DNA from 2 places in the Alteromonas sp. ABE4_545 genome. Region 1 is predicted to be linked to the other one. Evidence: predicted binding sites of a transcription regulator. Region 1 holds the regulator's gene; the other holds the start of a gene.
What was found. Region 1 encodes FliA, which starts transcription of late flagellar genes. Its sites were predicted from a motif close to CTAAAGNTNNNNNNNNNNNNGCCGATA; they were not measured.
Positions count from the first base shown of each region.

Region 1 (3,423 bases):
TTCAGCTTTTTTGGCACTAGGCTTAGCACCGAGGTCTGAGTCGCCGAACATGGTTAGCATATTCACTAGGCTATCTTCAACTTCACCCACGAGTTCAATAACTCGGCGGATCACTTGGCCCGTTAAGTCTTGGTAACCTTGTGCCATCAGCACTTCGGTTAACAGCCCTGTAAGTTTGTTAGAGTCTTCAGATGCACCTTCTAACAAACTGTCTAGGTCTTGACATAAGGCTTTGAATTCACCTAATTCGATTTGACGCGTCATCAGCTTTTTCCACTCGGGCATTACCGCTTCAATTTTAGTCGATAATGCTTCCGCAATTGGCATACTTGCTTCAACGGCGTCCATAGTAGTATTAGCCGCTTTTTCAGTTTCTTCAATGACGTAGGTCAATCGAGTTTGCGCGTCAGGAATTTCTTCGTTCGCCAAGCCGTGAATTCGCTCATCGAGTTGGAAATTATTGAGTGCATCATGCAGTTGGCGAGTGAGTTTTCCAACTTCAGCAAAAAGCTCCACCGATTCCTTCATCGATGCGGCTTCGAGAATGGCATTTGCTGAGTCGTTGTCCCCTTTCTCGAGGTGAGCAACAAGCTGCTTTGCCTCGTCCAACGAAATGGGTACAGGTTTAGATATTGTCATCCAGCGTTCCTCTACTTAATTCGAATTCGTCTGGATTAACCTAAACGTTCAAAGATCTTATCTAGCTTCTCTTTGAGCGTTGCTGCAGTAAACGGCTTAACCACGTAGCCATTAACACCGGCTTGTGCGGCGGCAACAATTTGCTCTTTCTTCGCTTCCGCGGTCACCATTAATACAGGCAAGTGTTTCAATTTGTCGTCGGCGCGAATTGCACGCAACAAATCAATGCCCTGCATACCTGGCATGTTCCAGTCGGTCACCACAAAGTCAAAATCACCCTGTTGTAGCATGGGTAACGCGGTGCTTCCGTCGTCCGCTTCCTGGATATTGGAAAAGCCCAAATCTTTAAGCAGATTCTTTATGATACGTCTCATGGTAGAGAAATCGTCAACCACGAGAATTTTCATATTTTTATCCAAAATGGCCTCCAGTGAGGATATTGTTATCTGATATTAATTATTATTGATGAGTACAACGGTCTTGTTCTTGGGTTGTTTTACTCACCAGCTTGCCAGTTTTTCATGCGCGATTTTAATTTTAGCATGGCCTGACTGTGAATTTGGCTTACACGTGATTCACTCACATCAAGCACTTCGCCAATTTCTCTTAAATTTAATTCTTCATCATAGTATAGAGACAAAACAATGGCTTCGCGCTCTGGTAATGTAGTAATAGCATGTGCCAGCGCTTTTTGGAAAGCGCCTTGCATTAAATCTTCTAATGGTGAGTCACTACCTCGATTTTGCTCGGTAGCAATCACGTCTTCCGACACGCCTAAATCTTCAATACCAACCAGCTTACCCGCATTCACTTCACCTAACATCTGATGATATTCTGCAAGTGATACATTCATTTTAGCAGCTATTTCAGCATCTCTAGCATCTCTGCCAGTTTCTTTTTCAACTAAGCTGATTGCTTCGGTGATTGCGCGGCCATTTTTGTGCACTGAACGAGGTGTCCAGTCGCCTTTGCGAATTTCGTCAAGCATGGCTCCGCGTATACGAATACCCGCAAAAGTTTCAAAACTCGCGCCTTTGGCGCCATCAAAATTTTTGGCGGCTTCTAATAACCCGATCATGCCGGCTTGAATAAGGTCGTCAACAAGCACACTGGCTGGCAAACGCGCCATCAAATGATGGGCAATGCGCTTAACGAGAGACGCGTGCCGTTCGACTAACTGCGCTTTATCGGTTTGTTGTCTGTACGCCGCAGCTTTGCTGTTCACCGTTGACTTCCTGCCACCTTATTCGTCACCAGTTGTTCAATAAAGAATTCTAAGTGACCACCGGGTTGTGCCGGAATAGGCCACTGCAGTGCTTTGCTTGCCAGCTGTGTAATAGCAACAGCCGCAGGCGAGCCGGGGAAGGCATCAACAATGGCGCTTTGTTTGCGCACTGAACGACGCACGTTTTCGTCGAATGGCACTGTTGCCACTAGCTCAAGTGCGACATCCAAGAAACGGCCGGTTACTTTCGATAACTTGCTGAAAAGCTCTTGCCCTTCACGCATGTCTCTGACCATGTTAGCAACGACTTTAAACCGGAATACACCGTGCTCTCTATTGAGGATTTTTATCAACGCGTAGGCATCGGTAAGAGAGGTGGGTTCATCGCACACTACGACCATAATGTCTTGTGAAGCGCGAGAGAAACTCAACACCATATCTGAAATGCCAGCTGCGGTATCGACAATTAACACGTCGATTTGTGAACGCAATTCGCTGAATGCTCGGATGAGGCCTGCATGTTGAGTGGGTGATAACTCGGTCATAGACTGAGTACCCGAGGTTGCAGGGGCTATTTTAATCCCGTGGGGGCCGGTCACTAACACTTCATCAAGAGTGCATTCGCCTGAAAGCACGTGAGAAAGGTTTTTCTCTACGCGTAAACCGAGCAGCACATCCACATTGGCTAAGCCTAAATCGGCATCAAGCACCATCACGCGCTTTCCTTGCTTAGCCATTGCAATTGCTGTGTTTAGGGTAACGTTAGTTTTACCCACACCGCCTTTACCACCGGTAACGGCGATCACCTTGATTAATCGTGACTGATTCATTTTTCTTAAGCTACTCGCTTGATCTTCGATCATACTGCTCGTGCTGCACTTACCGCTTTGTTTTCATTAGTATGATTCAAACTGTACTTTTTATAAAGCTTTGCAGCGGTAGACACCAAAGATTTTGCATCGGCAACCTTAATATCTTCAGGAACTTGTTGTCCATCAGTCACATAACTGATTGATAATTGGCGTTCGATCGCAGTACTAATGATTTCTCCCAAGCTGTAACATTCATCGAGTTTGGTGAATATACAACCGTCCAACTGCATGCCGTCATAAGCATCTACTATACGTTGTAACGCAGGATATTGCGTATTTGCCTGCGCTACTAGGTATTTTCGTACCATTTGACCATTCGCTTGTTCGAGGGATTTTAGCTGACTAATCAAGCGACTATCTCTTTGGCTAAAACCCGCTGTGTCGATAAGTATAAGTCGTTTATGACGTAACTGAAACAGTTGTTCTGATAATTCCTCTGCTGTTTGCGCTTTTCTTACAGGACAGCCAATAATTTTGCCGTACGTGGCCAATTGTTCATATGCAGCAATACGATAGGTGTCAATCGTAATCATCGCAACCGATTCAACACCGTACTTTTGAGCATACCGAGCAGCCAACTTCGCCACTGTGGTGGTTTTACCCGTGCCTGTAGGACCAACAAGCGCAACAACGCCCTGATGACTCAAGATATCATTGTTATTAACCTGAATACGATTAGCCAAAAGT
Region 1 covers NZ_JBSWYY010000004.1:118,585-122,007, forward strand. The annotation lists gene ACXAH6_RS05680 (protein phosphatase CheZ) at 1-639, opposite strand, end outside; gene cheY (chemotaxis response regulator CheY) at 675-1,058, opposite strand; gene ACXAH6_RS05690 (RNA polymerase sigma factor FliA) at 1,136-1,864, opposite strand; gene ACXAH6_RS05695 (MinD/ParA family protein) at 1,861-2,727, opposite strand; gene flhF (flagellar biosynthesis protein FlhF) at 2,724-3,423, opposite strand, start outside.

Region 2 (3,423 bases), 100 kb from region 1:
CCTGCTTAGCTAGTTTCGCTATACAAGCAGACCCTTTCACCCTGATCGCCCACCGTGGCGCCTCCGGTTACCTGCCAGAACACACGCTTGAGGCCGCTTCGCTTGCCCATGCGCAACAACCAGATTTTATCGAACAAGACGTGGTGATCACGAAAGATGATCAAGCGGTTGTTTTACACGATATACATTTAGAAACCGTAACAAATGTGGAACAGGTGTTCCCGAATCGTCATCGTGAGGATGGACGTTATTACGCCATTGATTTTACCTTAGCCGAACTTAAAACCCTGCGTGTTCATGAACGTGAAAACGCCGACGGTTCGATGGTTTTCCCGAACCGGTATCATGGCAATGGTCATTTCACTATTGCTACGCTGAGCGAGCATATCGAAACCATTGCTGAGCTCAACCGGCTTACAGGGCGTGACATTGGCTACTACCCAGAAATAAAGTCGCCGGCATTTCACCGACAGGAAGGTAAAGATATCAGTAAAATTGTGCTCGCGATTCTGCGTCACTATCACCTCGACAGTGCCGAGGCCAATATTTACGTACAATGCTTTGATTTTGAAGAACTGCGTCGCCTGCGAAACGAATTGGGTGCAAAAGTAAAACTGATACAACTATTGGCCGAAAACAGTTGGCATGAATCACCGACCGATTACGACCAGTTAAAAACGGCGCAAGGAATGCAAACCATAGCAGAAGTGGCGCAGGGAATTGGGCCGTGGTTGGGCCAAATGTCAGACCCCAATGCTGATACGCCATTTGTTTTGGCTGATTGGGTAAAAGCGGCACAAAAAGCGGGCTTAGCCGTTCATCCATACACGTTTCGAATGGACGCATTACCACCAGGTTTACAAGCCGAACAAGTGCTCAGCATTCTGAAAAACCAGTGGCATGTGAATGGCGTATTTACTGACCAAGTACCTCCAGTAAAAGCCTTGCTCAACAAGCAGTAAACAATATTAAAAAACAAAGGGCCGATACAATATCGGCCCTTTGTTTATTGTTTTTATGAGCAAATTTAAGGTTTTGACAACCTCACCACGACACGGCGGTTCGTGGCTCTGTCACGACTGGTCGCGTTTGGCGCAATATGGCGTTTTTCACCATGCCCCGTCACTTCTATTCTGTCTGACGCAACCCCAAGATTGGTAAAATAGGTTTTAATTTCATTCGCACGGCGAATCGACAACTGTTCGTTATTCCAGCGCCCGCCGTAGCTGTCGGTGTAACCGTCTAATAACACCAGCTCTAACGCTGCATCTTCTTTCAGATACTCGCCAATCATTTGCAATCGCTTCTCAGAATACTTTGTCAGTTCGACAGAGTTCGATTCGTAACTCAATACGGTATAAGCAATATCGTCAAAACTATACGGCAATAAATTAGACACGCAATCGACAAACGTTTGATAGGCTGGAGCAAAATTGCTGGCATTCAGCGCCACTGCCACTTTGTCATTTTGGTTATACCAGTCTTGATAGTAAATCGTCGGCCAATATCCTTTTTCTAATTCAGACAACATTGTCCATGCCGCCTGTTCAGGCAAATCGCCATCATACTGTTTGCGGATAGTCATTTGAGCTATTTCATGACGTTGTCGGCCCGGCATCCAGCGCGGCGGGACCGAATACACGGCCGCCATACCAAAGTTTTTAGGCAATAGTTTCATTTGCAGGTCAAATTCCATATTGAGCTGCTTAGAAGCCACACTGGTAAAATTGGCTTTGCCATACCCTGGCACAGGGTGCGTCAAGGTACATTGCAATCGAGAGCCTTGTTGCAGCATCCATTCAGAATTTTCAACAGTCGAGGTATATTGACGCATTGCCGCTTGGGAATACGCACTTACCAACAGTAGTGAAAGTAGTAAAGGTTTGAACATGGACTGCGCCCTACAATAATTAAAATGACTCAGTTTAAAAAACAATTTTGTCATGCCTGACTTAAGTATCGTCACTTACGCGTAAAAGTTTAGTCAAAGGTAGATACTACTGTCTAATGTTGCGATAATCACGGTTTTTAGTCTGCCTTTTCAGGCGTACACTCATTCATGTTTAATAAGGCAGTTATGTCAGCTCAGTCAAATAAGCTTAATCAACGCTTTCGCGGTTATTTCCCAGTGATTATCGATGTTGAAACTGCGGGGTTCAATGCCCACACTGACGCCCTACTTGAAATTGCTGCTGTTACAGTAAGTATGGATGACAACGGCGTACTACACCCTGCTGACACTTTCCATTACCACGTTAATCCATTTGAAGGGGCTAACTTAGAACCAGCCGCTCTCGAATTTAACGGGATCGACCCTCATTGTGCATTGCGCGGGGCAATTGAAGAGTCTGAAGCAATGAAGTCGCTATGCAAAGGTATTCGCAAAGCCCAAAAGGACCAAGACTGTCAGCGCTCTGTGATTGTGGCGCACAATGCGACCTTTGATCAGAGCTTTGTAAATGCGGCAATTGAGCGCAGCAGTATCAAACGCACGCCTTTTCATCCTTTTGTGTCCTTTGATACCACCACCCTTGCAGGGTTAGCATTAGGACAAACCGTACTGGTGAAAGCGTGTCGAGCGGCAGGAATTAGCTTTGATCAGAACGAAGCACATTCAGCACTTTACGATGCGCAAAAAACCGCAGAACTGTTCTGCTACATCGTCAACCGATATCAGTCGCTCGGTGGCTGGCCTCTGATTGAAAACGATGAAGGCAATACATCGTCATAACCCCTGTTTCGCCCGCCGTTAACACCAAAATCGTCGATTGGGTTAATCGAGTTTTACGATCAATAAAATAGTAAAAATTGAACAATAAACTTGCATTAAGACCGAATAGTAATTATTATCATTTGCAGAATTACTTGGAGTCTTCTGATGTACGTGTGCATGTGTTACGGCATAACAGACAAACAAATTAAACGAGCGGTTGAAGCTGAAGGCGTAGGCAATATGCGTGAACTGCGTCAGCATTTGTCTGTTGGCGCTCAATGCGGTAAATGCATCCAAATGGCTCAGCAAATTATCGATTCCACTATTATCGATGAGTCGTTGTTTAAAGACGTAGGCTAATTTGCGCTAAACCATAGTAAACAGATATAAAAAAACCCTGAATAACATTCAGGGTTTTTTCGTTTAAGAAGGTTTACTCTTCCGTTTTATGCTTTGCCGCTGTCTCTTTGATCAAGGGCTGAAGCTCGCCTTGTTGGAACATTTCAAGGATGATATCGCATCCACCAACCAACTCACCTTCTACCCACAACTGTGGAAATGTCGGCCAATTAGCATACTTAGGTAGCTCCGCACGGATATCAGGGTTTTGCAAAATATCGACGTAAGCGAATGCTTCACCACATGACATAAGCGCCTGTACGGCTTGTGCTGAGAAGCCACAGCTAGGTAGCTTTGGAGAGCCTTTCATA
Region 2 covers NZ_JBSWYY010000004.1:16,809-20,231, forward strand. The annotation lists gene glpQ (glycerophosphodiester phosphodiesterase) at 1-962, shown strand, start outside; gene ACXAH6_RS05235 (flagellar protein MotY) at 1,028-1,891, opposite strand; gene rnt (ribonuclease T) at 2,060-2,731, shown strand; gene ACXAH6_RS05245 (bacterioferritin-associated ferredoxin) at 2,879-3,073, shown strand; gene ACXAH6_RS05250 (Grx4 family monothiol glutaredoxin) at 3,147-3,423, opposite strand, start outside.
Region 2: the regulator FliA is predicted to act here: its motif matches at 1,958-1,984, upstream of ACXAH6_RS05235 (flagellar protein MotY).